One region of the Arthrobacter sp. JUb119 genome, then DNA from elsewhere that is predicted to be linked to it. Evidence: predicted binding sites of a transcription regulator. Region 1 holds the regulator's gene; each other region holds the start of a gene.
What was found. Region 1 encodes LexA, which represses DNA repair genes until DNA is damaged. Its sites were predicted from a motif close to TCGAACANNTGTTCGA; they were not measured.
Positions count from the first base shown of each region.

Region 2: a site for LexA is predicted at 1,068-1,083, ahead of uvrA (excinuclease ABC subunit UvrA). Genes of this name have one in related genera too.
Region 3: a site for LexA is predicted at 1,621-1,636, ahead of ruvA (Holliday junction branch migration protein RuvA). Genes of this name have one in related genera too.

Region 1 is NZ_JANUFE010000002.1:588,872-593,564, forward strand. Features, by position in the region: gene M2368_RS08770 (ATP-dependent DNA helicase) at 1-787, shown strand, start outside; gene M2368_RS08775 (glycoside hydrolase family 76 protein) at 893-1,972, shown strand; gene lexA (transcriptional repressor LexA) at 2,029-2,748, opposite strand; gene M2368_RS08785 (LysM peptidoglycan-binding domain-containing protein) at 3,007-3,360, shown strand; gene M2368_RS08790 (histidinol-phosphate transaminase) at 3,442-4,548, shown strand; gene hisB (imidazoleglycerol-phosphate dehydratase HisB) at 4,571-4,693, shown strand, end outside.
Region 2 is NZ_JANUFE010000001.1:575,165-579,857, reverse strand. Features, by position in the region: gene uvrA (excinuclease ABC subunit UvrA) at 1-1,042, opposite strand, end outside; gene M2368_RS02785 (hypothetical protein) at 1,702-2,004, shown strand; gene M2368_RS02780 (nuclear transport factor 2 family protein) at 2,669-3,142, shown strand; gene M2368_RS02775 (ketopantoate reductase family protein) at 3,405-4,343, shown strand; partial or broken gene trpS (tryptophan--tRNA ligase) at 4,644-4,693, shown strand, end outside.
Region 3 is NZ_JANUFE010000001.1:769,910-774,602, reverse strand. Features, by position in the region: gene ruvB (Holliday junction branch migration DNA helicase RuvB) at 1-967, opposite strand, end outside; gene ruvA (Holliday junction branch migration protein RuvA) at 994-1,611, opposite strand; gene ruvC (crossover junction endodeoxyribonuclease RuvC) at 1,720-2,319, opposite strand; gene M2368_RS03695 (YebC/PmpR family DNA-binding transcriptional regulator) at 2,323-3,081, opposite strand; gene pdxT (pyridoxal 5'-phosphate synthase glutaminase subunit PdxT) at 3,085-3,696, opposite strand; gene M2368_RS03685 (aldo/keto reductase) at 3,856-4,689, shown strand; gene M2368_RS03680 (DUF6226 family protein) at 4,673-4,693, shown strand, end outside.

The DNA of each region.
Region 1 (4,693 bases):
GTTGCGCGAGGGCCTCTTCGACGGGCGCACGGTCGTATTGACCAGCGCCACCTTGGCCATTGGCTCGCAGTTCGACTCGGTAGCAGGCTCCTTGGGCCTGATGGGCGCCGGCGCTCCATCATGGACCGGCGTAGATGTTGGCAGCCCTTTCGATTACCCCAAGCAGGGCATCCTCTACGTGGCCAAGCACCTGCCCAAGCCAGGACGCCAACTGGCGGCGGAGACGCTGGATGAGATCGAAGATCTCATCAAGGCCTCCGGTGGCGGCGCCTTGGCGCTGTTCACTTCCAAGCGTTCCGCCGAGGAAGCGGCAAGCATCTTGCGCGAGCGCCTGGACGTGGAAATCTTGTGCCAGGGTGAAGCCAGCATGAAGTCGCTGGTCGAACAGTTCAGCAGCGAACGCGACACCTGCCTGTTTGGAACCATGACCTTGTGGCAGGGCGTAGACGTGCCAGGCGATTCTTGCCGGCTGGTCATCATCGACAAGATTCCTTTCCCGCGCCCGGATGATCCTATCTCCAAGGCCCGTTCCGAGGACGTGGCCAAGCATGGCGGAAATGGCTTCATGCAGGTTGCCGCCACCCATGCGGCGATTCGCCTGGCCCAGGGTGCTGGGCGCTTGATTCGTTCGGTCGGGGATAAGGGCGTTGTGGCGATCCTTGATTCGCGCATGGCCACGGCGCGGTACGGCAGCTTCTTGAAAGCTACCCTGCCGCCGATGTGGCCGACTGTCGATAAGAAGGTCATCACTGGTGTTCTCAAGCGATTGAACCCGGGCGGGAAATAGCCGCGGCCAGAGTATGAACTTGAGCTGTCCTTCGGGACAGCTCAAGTTCTTTAACCGGTACCAGCATGATGCTTCCAGATGCACTAAGGTCTGTGACAAGAACTGATGAAGCTCGAATCGGAAGGCACCATGGAGTCCATGCAGGAATTGGCGCACCAAGCCGCGATCGACACCCACCAGCGGTTCGGGCATCGCCTCATGGGGTTGCCCGGAACGTGGATTGGACAGAGCTACAGCAAAGCGCATCGGTTGCGCGACGGAAGCATGCTCAGCAATCTCAATGGTTTCGCGCACCCGCTTGCGGAGTGGAACTATTGGTGGCAGGCGCACTATCTGGATGCCATCATCGATGAGGGCCGATCGTACTGGGACGAAGGCAACGAACACCGGGCGCGCGAAGCGCTTGCCCGGGCCAACGGCCTATTGCGCGGCATTCGAATTCGAAACTTCGGGATCTTGCCCAACTACTTCTTCGACGACATGGCTTGGCTTGCCCTGGCCAGCGGCCGCCTGTCAGAGTTCACGCAGCTGGTGACGGGACACAGGAGCCGTCCTGCCGAGGCGGCAGTTCGGACGCTGGGACGGCAGCTCCATGCCGGCATGGATGGGGTGCTGGACGGCGGCCTGTACTGGTCCAGAAAGCGGGATTTCAAGAACACGCCAGCCAACGCGCCGGCGGCACTGTTCTTTGCCCGTACCGGGGAGAAAGAGACCGCGCGAGAGCTTCTCCAGTGGCTGGAAAAGAATCTGTTCAGCGTGGAGCGAGGACTGTATCTGGACGGACTTCGGTTGACCACGCAGGGACACGCCGTGGAACCAGCGGTCTACACCTATAACCAGGGCCTGGTGCTCGGGGCATTGCTTGAGCTTGGCGAGCCTGCTGATCTGGCTCACGCTAAAGTACTGATCGATGCCACCACGAAATCGCTGTCAACTGCTGCCGGGGTCCTCTCGTTCAACAGCGGGGGAGACGGCAACCTGTTCGCGGGGATACTCTGCCGATATCTGGCCCTCGCCGGTAATGATGTCCGCATAGAAGCCCGGAGCCGGGAGCAGGCCAGGAGGCTGGTCATGGCAACGGCGCGCCATCTGGCTGACCAGGAACCACGCCGGCTTTCGGCGGCAATCCAACGCTGGATGATCTTCTCGGCGGCCGCTCAATTCGAGTTGAACGCCGGCCAATAGCGGGTTAAACGAGAATTGCGCTGGTGCCAAGCACCAGCGCAATGACCGTACGTATTCTAGAGCGAGCGCATCACCGAGACGACGCGTCCCATGATCGTTGCGGCATCACCCAAAATTGGTTCGTAGCGCGAGTTCTGCGGAAGCAGCCAGGTATGCCCGTCACGCTGCCGGAAAGTCTTTACCGTGGCTTCTTCATCGAGCAGGGCAGCTACGATGTCGCCGTTGTCCGCCGTCTGCTGGCGGCGGACAACTACCCAGTCGCCATCGCAAATCGCAGCGTCAACCATTGAATCGCCGGAAACCTTGAGCATGAACAGTTCGCCGTGGCCTACGAGCTGACGAGGCAACGAGAAAACATCTTCGACGGACTGTTCGGCAAGGATCGGACCGCCGGCAGCGATACGGCCAACCAGGGGAACCATGGTGGTGTCAGCGGAAGTGCTCAATTCAATGATCTTGGCGTCTTCGCTGGCATCTGGCTCGACCGGCTTCGAAACTTCGGCCTTCTCGGCGTCTTCGGCCAGCTGCAGAGGCAGCAGGATTTCCATTGCGCGCGGACGGCGTGGATCTCGACGGATATAGCCGAGCTTTTCCAGCTGGCTCAGCTGGTGGGTGACGCTCGAAAGGCTCTTGAGCCCTACTGCGTCACCAATCTCACGCATCGATGGTGGATAACCGTTCTTGCCGATTGACCGCTGGATCGTCTCCAGGATCTTCTTTTGGCGAATCGTCAGCGAACGTGCATTCGATCGGGGAGTGCGTTGTGAAGCTGACATGAGATTTTGCCTTCCCTAGCAATCATTCGAAAGTTCGTAAGTCCAAACTGTCGGCGCTAGATGGTGAGATGTTTTCATTGCTCGTCTACTTCGAAATCTTAGTAGATAAGCGAGCTTCTTTCAAAGATTTGTTCGAAAACTTCTGGACAAGTTCCGCAAACCTCTGTTAGAACAGATATACGAGGTTCGAACAAGTTTTCGAATCTACGCTTTCGAATACAAATTCGCATCACTTGAATTTCTTGAGGAGACAAAGTCATGGCAACCGTCGCACTTGACTCAAATCAGACCCAGGCACCACTGAAGATCCGCATCAACCGTCGCGGATGGGCCGTGCTTGTGGGTATGCCCATTTTCGCACTCACCATCGCCGCAGCTTTCTTCATCTCCATGTTTGCCTCTGACGCGCATGCCGCAGCCGATACTCCTGTTGGAGTCGGAACCGTTGATGTCACCGTTATTCCAGGGGATACGCTGTGGAGCCTGGCCCGGGATTACGCCACCGGTTACGACGTGACCTCGGCAGTGGGCCACATCGCCGAACTCAATGCCCTGACCGGCAGCGAAATCCAGGTTGGCGAAACCTTGTCGATTCCGGTCCTTGCCGGCTAGCTTCCCCAGCCTGCTTCGAGTTTGTTACCTGTGGCCGTAGCGGATTCACCGGCAGGCGCGCTGCGCACGTAGACTTGATGCGTGAATGACCGCAGTGAACTTTTGAGTCAGCTGCCCTTGCGTGAGAATCTCCGCGGGCTATCCCCTTATGGCGCACCACAAATTGACGTGCCCATCCAGCTGAACGTCAACGAGAACACCCATCCGTTGCCACCGACAGTCGTCGATGCCATTGCACAAGAGGTGGCCAAGGCGGCGGCAATGTTGAACCGGTATCCGGACCGCGAGTTCACCGAGCTTCGCGAACTCCTAGCCGATTACCTCGGCCACTCGCTCACCAAGGACAATATCTGGGCCGCTAACGGTTCCAATGAAATCCTGCAGCAAATCCTGCAAGCCTTTGGCGGCCCCGGCCGTGCCGTGATGAGCTTCGGCCCAACCTACTCCATGTACCCGCTGCTTGCCAGTGGTACTGACACGAAATATATCGCCGGTGAACGCGCCGCAGATTTCACGTTGTCCGCCGATTCCGCAGCCGCACAGGTTCGCGAGCACAAGCCGAACATCGTTTTCCTCTGCTCTCCGAATAACCCCACCGGCACGGCCCTTGGCCTGGACGTCATCACCGCGGTATATGAAGCCATGAGCGAGCATAACGGCATGGTGATCGTGGATGAGGCGTACGCCGAGTTCTCCTTGGCCAGCACCACCTCGGCGCTGAGCCTGCTCGAAGGCCGCCAGCGGCTGATTGTCTCGCGCACCATGTCCAAGGCTTTCGGCCTGGCCGGTGCGCGCGTAGGCTACCTGGCCGCTGCGCCAGAAGTCACCGATGCCATCCGCTTGGTGCGACTGCCGTACCACCTGTCGGCAGTGACCCAGGCAACCGCCATCGCGGCCTTGAAGAACATCGAGTTGCTGTTGGCCCAGGTCGAGGACATCAAGTCCCAGCGGGACCGCATCGTCGCGCGCCTGAAGGAACTTGGCCTCAAGCCATCGGTCTCCGACTCCAACTTCGTCTTCTTCGGTGGCGTCGAAGACCCCCACAAGATTTGGGAAGGCCTGTTGGAAGCCGGCATCATCATCCGCGACAATGGAATCCCGGGAACCTTGCGTGTTACGGCAGGAACCGAATCGGAAACCACAGCCTTCTTGGAACGACTTGCCGAACTGCTCGGCTCGCAGAAGTAATCAAAGACAAGCGAAGGAAGACATGTCTGCCGAATTGATTGGCGCACGTCGCGCCCGCATGGAACGCGTGACCAGCGAATCGTCCGTATTCGTTGAACTGGACCTCGATGGCACCGGTGTCTCTGAGATCAGCACCTCGGTGCCG
Region 2 (4,693 bases), on a different contig from region 1:
AGCCCAGCTCATGGCCCAGGCCTTCGATCAAGCGGTTCCAGTATTCGGTGGTGGCCTTGCCTAGCGACCATGGGGCGATCGCGCCCTCGGCCAAGGTGACCTCGCCGTCCGGAACGATCAGGTGCTCATCGACTTCCAGCTTGGTGCCGATGCCGGAACAGGCCGAACAAGCACCGAACGGGTTGTTGAAGGAGAAAGTGCGCGGCTCGATCTCATCGATGGCCAGCGGATGCTCATTGGGGCAGGCCAGGTTCTCGGAGAACGCGCGCACGCGCTGGGGATCATCCTCGTCCAGGTCCACGAAGTCGGCCAGCACGCGTCCTTCGGCGATGCCCAGGGCCGTTTCGATGGAGTCAGTCAAGCGCTGGCGGGCATCTTCCTTGATGGCCAGGCGGTCGACGACCACCTCAATGGTGTGCTTGACCTGCTTGGCCAGCTTCGGCGGATCGTTCAGCTGGATGGTGGTGCCGTCAACGCGGGCACGGGCGAAGCCCTTGGAAGCGAGCTCCGCGAACAGGTCGACGAATTCACCCTTGCGCGAGCGCACTACCGGGGCGAGGATCTGGAAGCGGGTTTTCTCCGGTAGCTCCATCAGCTGGTCGACGATCTGCTGCGGAGTCTGCTTGGAGATCGGTTCGTGGCAGATCGGGCAATGCGGACGGCCCACGCGTGCCCACAACAGACGCATGTAGTCGTACACTTCGGTAATCGTGCCCACGGTGGAACGCGGGTTGCGGCTGGTCGACTTCTGGTCGATGGACACCGCTGGCGACAGTCCCTCGATGAAATCCACATCGGGCTTGTCCACCTGGCCGAGGAACATGCGGGCGTAGGCAGAGAGCGATTCGACGTAGCGGCGCTGGCCTTCGGCAAAGATGGTGTCGAAGGCCAAGGAGGACTTGCCCGAGCCGGACAGGCCGGTAAAGACAATCATTGCGTCACGCGGGAGATCAATGTCCACGTTTTTCAGGTTATGCTCGCGTGCACCCTTGACGACCAGGCGAGTCAGATCAGTTCTTTTACTCTGCGATGAAATAGCCACGAGGCCATACTAATCGAAAACTACTTCGAATACGTGTACGAATGGACGCAACTCACAGTTAATTCTCCAAAGCCCCGATCCGGCGCACGGCGAGCGCTATGCGTGCTCGTTCATTCGTCCGAAAAGGCGACCGGTGAACGGGCCACGCTGAGAACAAGGGCGGGACCTCGTCCTCCCATTCGAGGTTGCGGTTGCCCTTGGAACTCCGCGCTCACGGGATGGACTTGGCCGGCTTCCGCGTTCCCCGCTGGTGTGCTGCCTCAACGCCGGCTTATGCCGAACCTCCGGGAAGCCTGCTGTTCCGGACTGGAACCGATGGGCTTTATGGTCGAATACGCTGGCTGCCGGATCACCTAACCGGTCGAGATCCACCGACCTCTGCCAGCCTGCCGCACTTAACGTTGGAGTTCGCCCAACCGGCAGCCTCCATCTGCTAAATCCGCATTAGCAACATCATGACGTAGCGCCAGATCGTTCCGTTTCACGCCCCCTCACCGGTCAATACACCGGACGGGGCATACGGAACGTCCGGCTTTCCTGTGAATCCATGAAACTTCTGCAATTCAAGCCAGCACGTGGTGTGTTCCTGTACGCGACCAGCTTACGAGACAGGTCGGGAATTCCTACCTGCTTATCCTCGAACGGGATAGGTTGTGAGCATGAGTGCAGAAAAAATCAAGGCGACTCTCGTTGATCCTCGATACGTCAGTCAGGAAAATCCAGATCCCATGTATCGGGTAGATTTCTGGGACGAAGACCGTGCCTGCTCCGAGTACCGCATAGAAAACGCAGAGAGCATCGTCGATGTCCTCTCATGGGCAGAAGCAAACCGCCACGGCCGCTATGCCGTGATCTGGGTTGAATACATCTTTGAAGGCGGAATAGGCATTGCTCGGCTTCACGGGTGGGAACCAACCGAGGCGGGCTCGCCTTCTGCCAGTGACCCTTATTTCCGTCAGTAATCAGGCACGGACTGCCGAGTACGGAGAACAAAACGCGCTACATGCCATTAGGATGGCCGCTAAGCATTCCTCTGCTGGGAGCGCGCGTAACGTTATTTAGCGCTGCGATCCGAACGCCAATTGTTAATGACCCTCGCAGGTTTAGCCGGAATTGGGATTGTTTCCGAGTAAACGTACAAGAGATGCTTTTCGCGGAGCACCGAGCTGTTTCTCGGGCTTGGAACCTATTTCTGCGAACAGTCCGAAGGGCCGCCCATTCGCGTGCTCCTCCACCCAACGGAGTGCCTCTGATCTGTCCTGCACTTCAACCAGTACAAAAGCATCTAAGTTCCAGCCATACTCAGGAGGAGGTTGTTCCCAAAAATTGACTCGATAGCAGGGCGAATCATCCGAGTCGCGTGGTTCTGCGTGAACTGTTTCAATGGCTCGCATGGGACCAATGTACAAGCATGCACCAGGACGCTACTGGCAAATCCTGTCGCTCAAGTTACTTTCGACTATCAGTGTCGGAAACAGCGCACCAGCTGAGGTTCCCCTTACGGGCGCTCCGCTAGAGGACCTGTTTACGGCGAAACGTGAGTAAATCAGCACGGGGCTAAGCTAGAAGAACCTACGCTGTAAATCCGCTCGGCCGAAAGTATCATTGCAAACGACTGCCTGTCTTATGGGAACTGGGCTGCTCATCCTCTCGAACAAACCAGCGGCCACCACTCATCTAAGTCACGAGGAAACTAACATGCAAACTATCGAAGCTTCACAACGCTGGGCGAGGACATGGGCCAAGGCATGGCCGCTTAAGGACGCAGACGCAATTGTCGAACTGCAGGCTGAGGACGGTTACCACTGGGCCTCGATGTTTAGGCCATTGCACGGGCCTAGCGCCCTGCGCGCTTATCTGGAGGAATGCTTCGCGGAGGAAACCAAACCGGCAGAGACATGGTTCAGTGAACCACTTGTGGATGGAAGTTCAGCCTCCGTCGAGTACTGGGTCGTCATGTTTATCCAGGACAAACCAATGACGGTTTCGGGGTGCACAGTACTTTCATTCGACGATTCCGGCTTAGTAACAACAGCACGAGACTACTCACACGTCAAAGACGGGTACCACCTGCGACCAGGCTCTCCACTCAGCATCTGAGACCCCGTTCGACGACCTGCCATCGAGGGTGACCCGTTCGGCCCACCCTGCCCCGGTAGCCGTTCCCTATATGCATTAAAAGACGGGTGCTGACCGGATATTACCATTTCCCAGCCATTGGTGGACGACTCGTCAAATAGGGGAATGAAGATGCTACCGTCCGCATTGGGGTGCAACATCTGGTGCCGGCCGGCCAGGCCATGCGCCACCAGGACCAAGACACCGGACAGCATCCCCAACCCGACCAATTAGGAGCAATACTGTGAAAATCGGAGTCATCGGCGCCGGCGGCGTCGGCGCATACTTCGCCGCCGCACTGGCCAAAAGCGGATCCGAAGTACACCTGCTAGCCACCGAACGACACATCGCACCCATCACCGACCACGGGATCACCGTCACCACAGGGGACGGGAGTCCCGGCTTCACTACCCCACTGGCCAGTGTCAGCACCACGGCAGAATCCATCGGCCCGTGCGACGCGGTCATCCTGGCCTGCAAAGCCGGACAAGTCTCCGCAGCCATGAGCGGGGCACACGCCTTGATCGGGCCGAACACCGCTGTCCTGCCGCTGCAAAACGGCGTCACGGCCACCGAACGCATCACCGAAGCGGTCGGCCCGGGCCACGCACTAGGCGGGGTCGCCATGATCATCTCCTACCTCCAGCAACCCGGCACCGTCCATCACGTTGGCGGGCAACCGGCCATCACCCTGGGCGAACTCGACGGAACAACCACGCCCCGTACCACGCAACTAGCCAAGGCCCTGGACGCAGCAGGAGTCGCAACAAAAGTCTCGGCCGACATCATCACCGACATGTGGCGAAAATTCATGCTCATCACCTCCTACGGCGGGGTCGGCGCACTATGCCGCGAACCGGTTGGCCGTACCCGCACCAACCCGCAAACCCGCGCCCTGGTCGAAGACGCCATGCGAGAGGTTGCAACGCTCGCCGGCCATGCCGGGGCGAAGCTGGGCGAAACGGACGTGGCCCGGATGATGGCACAATTCGATGCCTTCGGCCCGGACAGCACCGCCTCCATGCAACGCGATTTGGCCGCAGGACGTTCCTCGGAACTCGAGGAGCAAAACGGCACCGTCGTCCGGCTGGCGCAGCATCACGGAGTCCCGGTCCCCATCCACCACACCATCTACCGTGCCATGATTCTGCTCGACGGAACCGCCTTACACCCCACAGCCTAACGGCCCTCGCCTACTGGGGGCGGCACTGTGGTTTCGCCAGCATTGCCCCGGTCAGGGTTCCCGTTGCGGATGTGAAAGCCCTGTCTTTGCCTTGGTGGAAAATAACCTGATGTCATTGGTTCATTTCCTGAGACCACGGGGCTTAGTATTGGGAACATGAACCTTAACTGCATGTCTTGGTGGTGGCTGTCCTAACAGCCGGTTCAATCATGTCCGCGGGCTGTACAACAGCCCGCGAAGACTTTCTCTCCGCTATCCGCAGTGTTGTGCAGCCTCCCACGCTCAGATAGAGGAATCACCATGAATTCATTTGCAACAACACGACTGCGCTCCACCGAATTAACTCAATC
Region 3 (4,693 bases), on a different contig from region 1:
CGGGCATGGCAATACGACCGCGCGGGGTCCGGCCCATCAGCCCTTCACGCACCAGGTATGGCTCTGCGACAGTTTCGACGGTTTCGGTTTCTTCACCCACGGCGATGGCCAGGGTCGATAGCCCCACCGGTCCCCCGCCGAATTTGGTGCACAAGGCTTCGAGCACACCCCGGTCCAGGCGATCAAGGCCACGTGCATCGACCTCGTACATGTCCAAGGCGGCCTCGGCCGCTTGGGCATCGATCTCTTCGAGCTTATGCACCAGCGCCCAGTCACGCACGCGGCGCAGCAGGCGGTTGGCGATACGGGGCGTACCGCGGGAGCGTCCGGCGATCTCGGTGAACGCGGCCGAAGTGACGCTCAGATCAAGCATCATGGCCGAACGGCGCAAAACCAGTTCAAGCTCCTTGACCGCGTAGAACTCCAGATGGCCAGTGAAGCCGAAGCGGTCACGCAACGGGCCGGGCAATAGTCCGGCGCGCGTGGTTGCGCCAACGAGAGTGAAGGGCGGAAGCTCCAGTGGAATGGCCGTGGCGCCGGCGCCCTTTCCGACGATGATATCTACGCGGAAGTCTTCCATGGCCATGTAGAGCATTTCCTCGGCCGGCCGGGACATGCGGTGGATTTCATCGAGGAACAGCACCTCGCCTTCGGTCAGCGAGGAGAGGATCGCGGCCAAGTCACCGGCGTGCTGGATCGCTGGGCCGGAGGAAATGCGCAATGGCGCGTTCATCTCGGCGGCGATAATCATCGACAAGGTGGTCTTGCCCAGGCCCGGCGGGCCAGAAAGCAGAACGTGGTCCGCGGTGCGTTCGCGGATTTTCGCTGCTTCAAGTACCAGCGAGAGCTGCTGGCGCACTCGGGACTGGCCCACGAAGTCGTCGAGGTTCCGCGGGCGCAGGGCCGCTTCGATTACCCGTTCCTCGGGTTCGCTGCCGGCGTTCGTGAGCCCGGTGGAGTCATTCATGATCAGTTGATCCTCTCGCAGACCGCTTAGGCGCGGGTTCCGCTGGACATGCTGCGCAGTGCAGCACGCAAGATTTCTGCGACGTTGCCGGTGGCAACGACATCTGGATCAGCCTTGGACAGCGATTTCAGGGTGCTGGTTGCATCCTTTTCGCTCCAGCCCAGGCCGGTCAGCGCCTCGATCACCTGCGGTTCCCAGACGCTCGCGTTGCCGCCGCCGGAAACCGGAGCCACTGGCGCGCCAGTCGGGATCAGCTTGCCGTTCAGTTCCAGCACGATGCGGCTCGCGCCCTTGGGGCCAATGCCCGATACCTTGGTGAAAGCGGCGGTGTCCTTGGTGTTCGCCGCGATGCGGACTTCCTCCGGAGAGTGCACCGCCAAGATGGCCAAGCCGGTGCGCGGTCCGATGCCCGATACGGAAACCAGGACCTCGAAGACATCGCGTTCCTCAGCGGTGGCGAAGCCGAAGAGGGTCATCGAATCCTCGCGGACCACCATGGAGGTGAATACCGTAGCCTCGCGTCCTGCCTGCAGGGTGGACAGCGTCCCGGGGGTGGCATTGACCAGCATCCCGAAGCCGTTAACGTCAATTACCGCGGTATTCAGGGCTACCGCCTGCACGGTGCCGGTCAATGAGCTGATCATGCCACTCCTTGGGATATATGTTCGATCGAACCCAGTTTATCGAAGATACCTACGAATATCGATCCGCCGCGTTCCCCGGTGGGTCGAGGCCGCTGCCGTGCTGGCCGGCTAGCGGCGCACTGCACGGCGCTTGGCCGACGCCTCAGCGGCAATCCACGCCTGCTGCGCACCGGTCAGCTGCGACGAACCACCGGCATTAGCCGCGGAGGCCGAGGCATTCGAGCCGGTGGCCGCACCGCGCCAGCCGTGGGTAATCGCCAAGGCCACCGCATCAGCGGCGTCGGCAGGCTTAGGCGGTTCATCGAGCCGGCAGATCTTGGCAACCATCTTGCCGATCGCCGCCTTGGTGGCCTGTCCCGAACCGGTAACCGCCGCCTTGACCTCGGTCGGCGTGTGCAGGGCCACGGGTATTCCGCGTCGCGCTGCCGCGGTGATGACAACGCCGGTGACCTGCGCGGTGCCGATGACCGTGGAGACGTTCGCCGATGCGAACACGCGTTCCAAGGCGAGCACATCGGGCTGATGCAGATCCAGCCATTCGTCGATGGCGTTGGCGATCTTCAAGAGCCGGGCATCGAGCGGAGTGCCCGGAGGGGTGCCGGCGACGGTGACGTCGACCAGCGAAACTTGCCTGTTTGCGGCGACGTCGACCACGGCAAGACCGCAACGGGTCAGGCCGGGATCGACGCCAACAACACGTAAGGCCAAGCCTTACTGCTCTTCGTCCAGCGCGGCGCGAACCTCGTCGGACAGATCAGCGTTGGTGTAGATGCCCTGGACATCATCCAGTTCTTCCAGCGCGTCGTAGAGCTTGAGGAACTTGCGAGCTCCTTCAACGTCCAGGTCGACCTTCATCGATGGAATGAATTCCATTTCGTCGGACTCGTAGGCGATGTCCGCTTCATCCAGCGCAGCGGCCACAGCGCGCAGGTCCGAAGGGTCGCAGACGATGGCGAAGTTCTCGTCCTCGTCCATGATCTCGTCGGCACCGGCGTCCAGCACGACCATCAGCAGGTCGTCTTCGGTCAGCTCGCCCTTGGGCAGGCGGACAACGCCCTGGCGGTTGAACAGGTAGGCGACCGAACCCGGGTCGGCGATGGTGCCGCCGTTGCGGGTGATGCCCACGCGCACCTCGGAGGCTGCACGGTTCTTGTTGTCGGTCAGGCACTCGATCAGCAGGGCCGAGCCCTGCGGGCCGCGTGCTTCATAGATGATCTCGGTGTAGTCGACGACCTCGCCGGTCAGGCCTGCGCCGCGCTTGACGGCGCGGTCGATGTTGTTGATCGGCACGGAGTTCTTCTTGGCCTTGCTGACAGCAAGTTCCAGTGCCGGGTTGCCGGCCATGTCGGCGCCGCCGGCACGGGCGGCAACTTCAATGCCCTTGATGAATTTTGCGAAGGCCTTGGCGCGCTTGGCGTCGATCGCGGCCTTCTTGTGCTTGGTAGTTGCCCATTTGGAGTGGCCTGACATGCTTTAAGCGTCTCCTCGCGTGAGATTGATGAAAAATTGGTGGATAGCGGTGCTGCCGGTGACTTCCGGGTGAAAGCTGGTTGCCAACAATTTTCCCTGGCGTACTGCAACAATTCTACCCTGTTCGTGATCCGTCCCCGCTTGAACGGTGCTGATCACTTGCACGTCCGGGCCAATTTGCACGGCTTCCGGTGCGCGGATGAACACCGCTTCGAGATTTTGCCCGTTGAAGTCCAGCTGGTGCTCGAATGAGTCGATCTGGCGCCCGAACGCGTTGCGCTTGACCGTCATGTCGATGCCGCCGAAGCTTTGCTGTACCGCGCCATCTCGCGAGATTGCAGGGTTCTCGATGCGATCGGCCAGCATGATCATTCCGGCGCAGGAGCCGTAGGCTGGCATGCCTGCTGCGATGCGCTCCTTGATGGGACCAGCTAGCCCGTAGTTGCGGGACAGCCGGTCAATCACCGAGGACTCGCCGCCGGGAATCACCAGCGCGTCAACCTGCTCCAAATCGACGACGGTGCGCACCATGTGCGTGCGCTGCCCGAGCCGTTCCAAAGAGGCCAGATGTTCGCGGAAATCCCCTTGCAGAGCGAGGACGCCTATTTTCGGCATGGTTCTAACCTTCATGGTGTTCAGTGGTTGGCAGCACGAAAAATGCGCCGAAATAACGTTAAACCCAGAGACGCCGTGCGCCTGTTTTGTTTCCCGGTGTGTCGCGGATTCTTCGACGCCGCCTCCCGGCAAGTGGTGGAACTTGGTAGGTTCAAGGACATGATTGCTGATATTTCTTCCCTCGAACTTGCCGGTGGCGTGAGCATGCCCTCGATCGGTTTGGGCACGTGGCCCATGCGTGGATACGAGGCGGCCGCAGCGGTGCTGTCCGCCCTCGACGTGGGCTACCGCCGCATTGATACAGCGGAGAACTACGAGAATGAGGACGCCGTGGGCAAGGCCCTGGCACAGAGCCGGCTTCATCGCGATGAAATTTTCGTAACCACCAAATTCAACAAGCAATGGCATTCGACCCAAGGCGTGCGCCAGGCGTTGGAGAACTCCCTGGACCGCTTGGGTCTTGAGTATGTGGATCTGTTCTTGATCCACTGGCCCAACCCCCCGCAGAACACCTATGTCGAAGCCTTCACTGAGCTGGGCAAACTAGTAGACGAGGGCAAGATCCGGGCTGCGGGAGTCTCGAACTTCAAGCCCTACCAGCTGCAGAACGTCCTGGATTCGGGGCTCGTGCCGGCGCTGAACCAGATCCAGGTTGATCCTGAACGGCAAAGCGTCGATTGGCAAGGTTTCAACACCGAGCATGGCGTTCGGACCGAATCCTATTCCCCGCTGGGACGCAAGAAATCTGGACTCCTTTCACATCCTGCCCTGGTCCGGATCGCCCAAGCGCATGGGAAGAGCAGCGCGCAGGTGACCTTGCGCTGGCATGTCCAGTCCGGGCGGGCAGCGGCACCGAAATCGGCAGACCAGCGGCGGCAGAGCGAGAACCTGGACATTTTCGACTTCCAGCTCACCCAGGCGGAAATGGCCGCCATCAATGCCATGGATACCGGTGCTGGCCCCTTCACCGATTCGGATGAGTTCGGGCACTGAATTC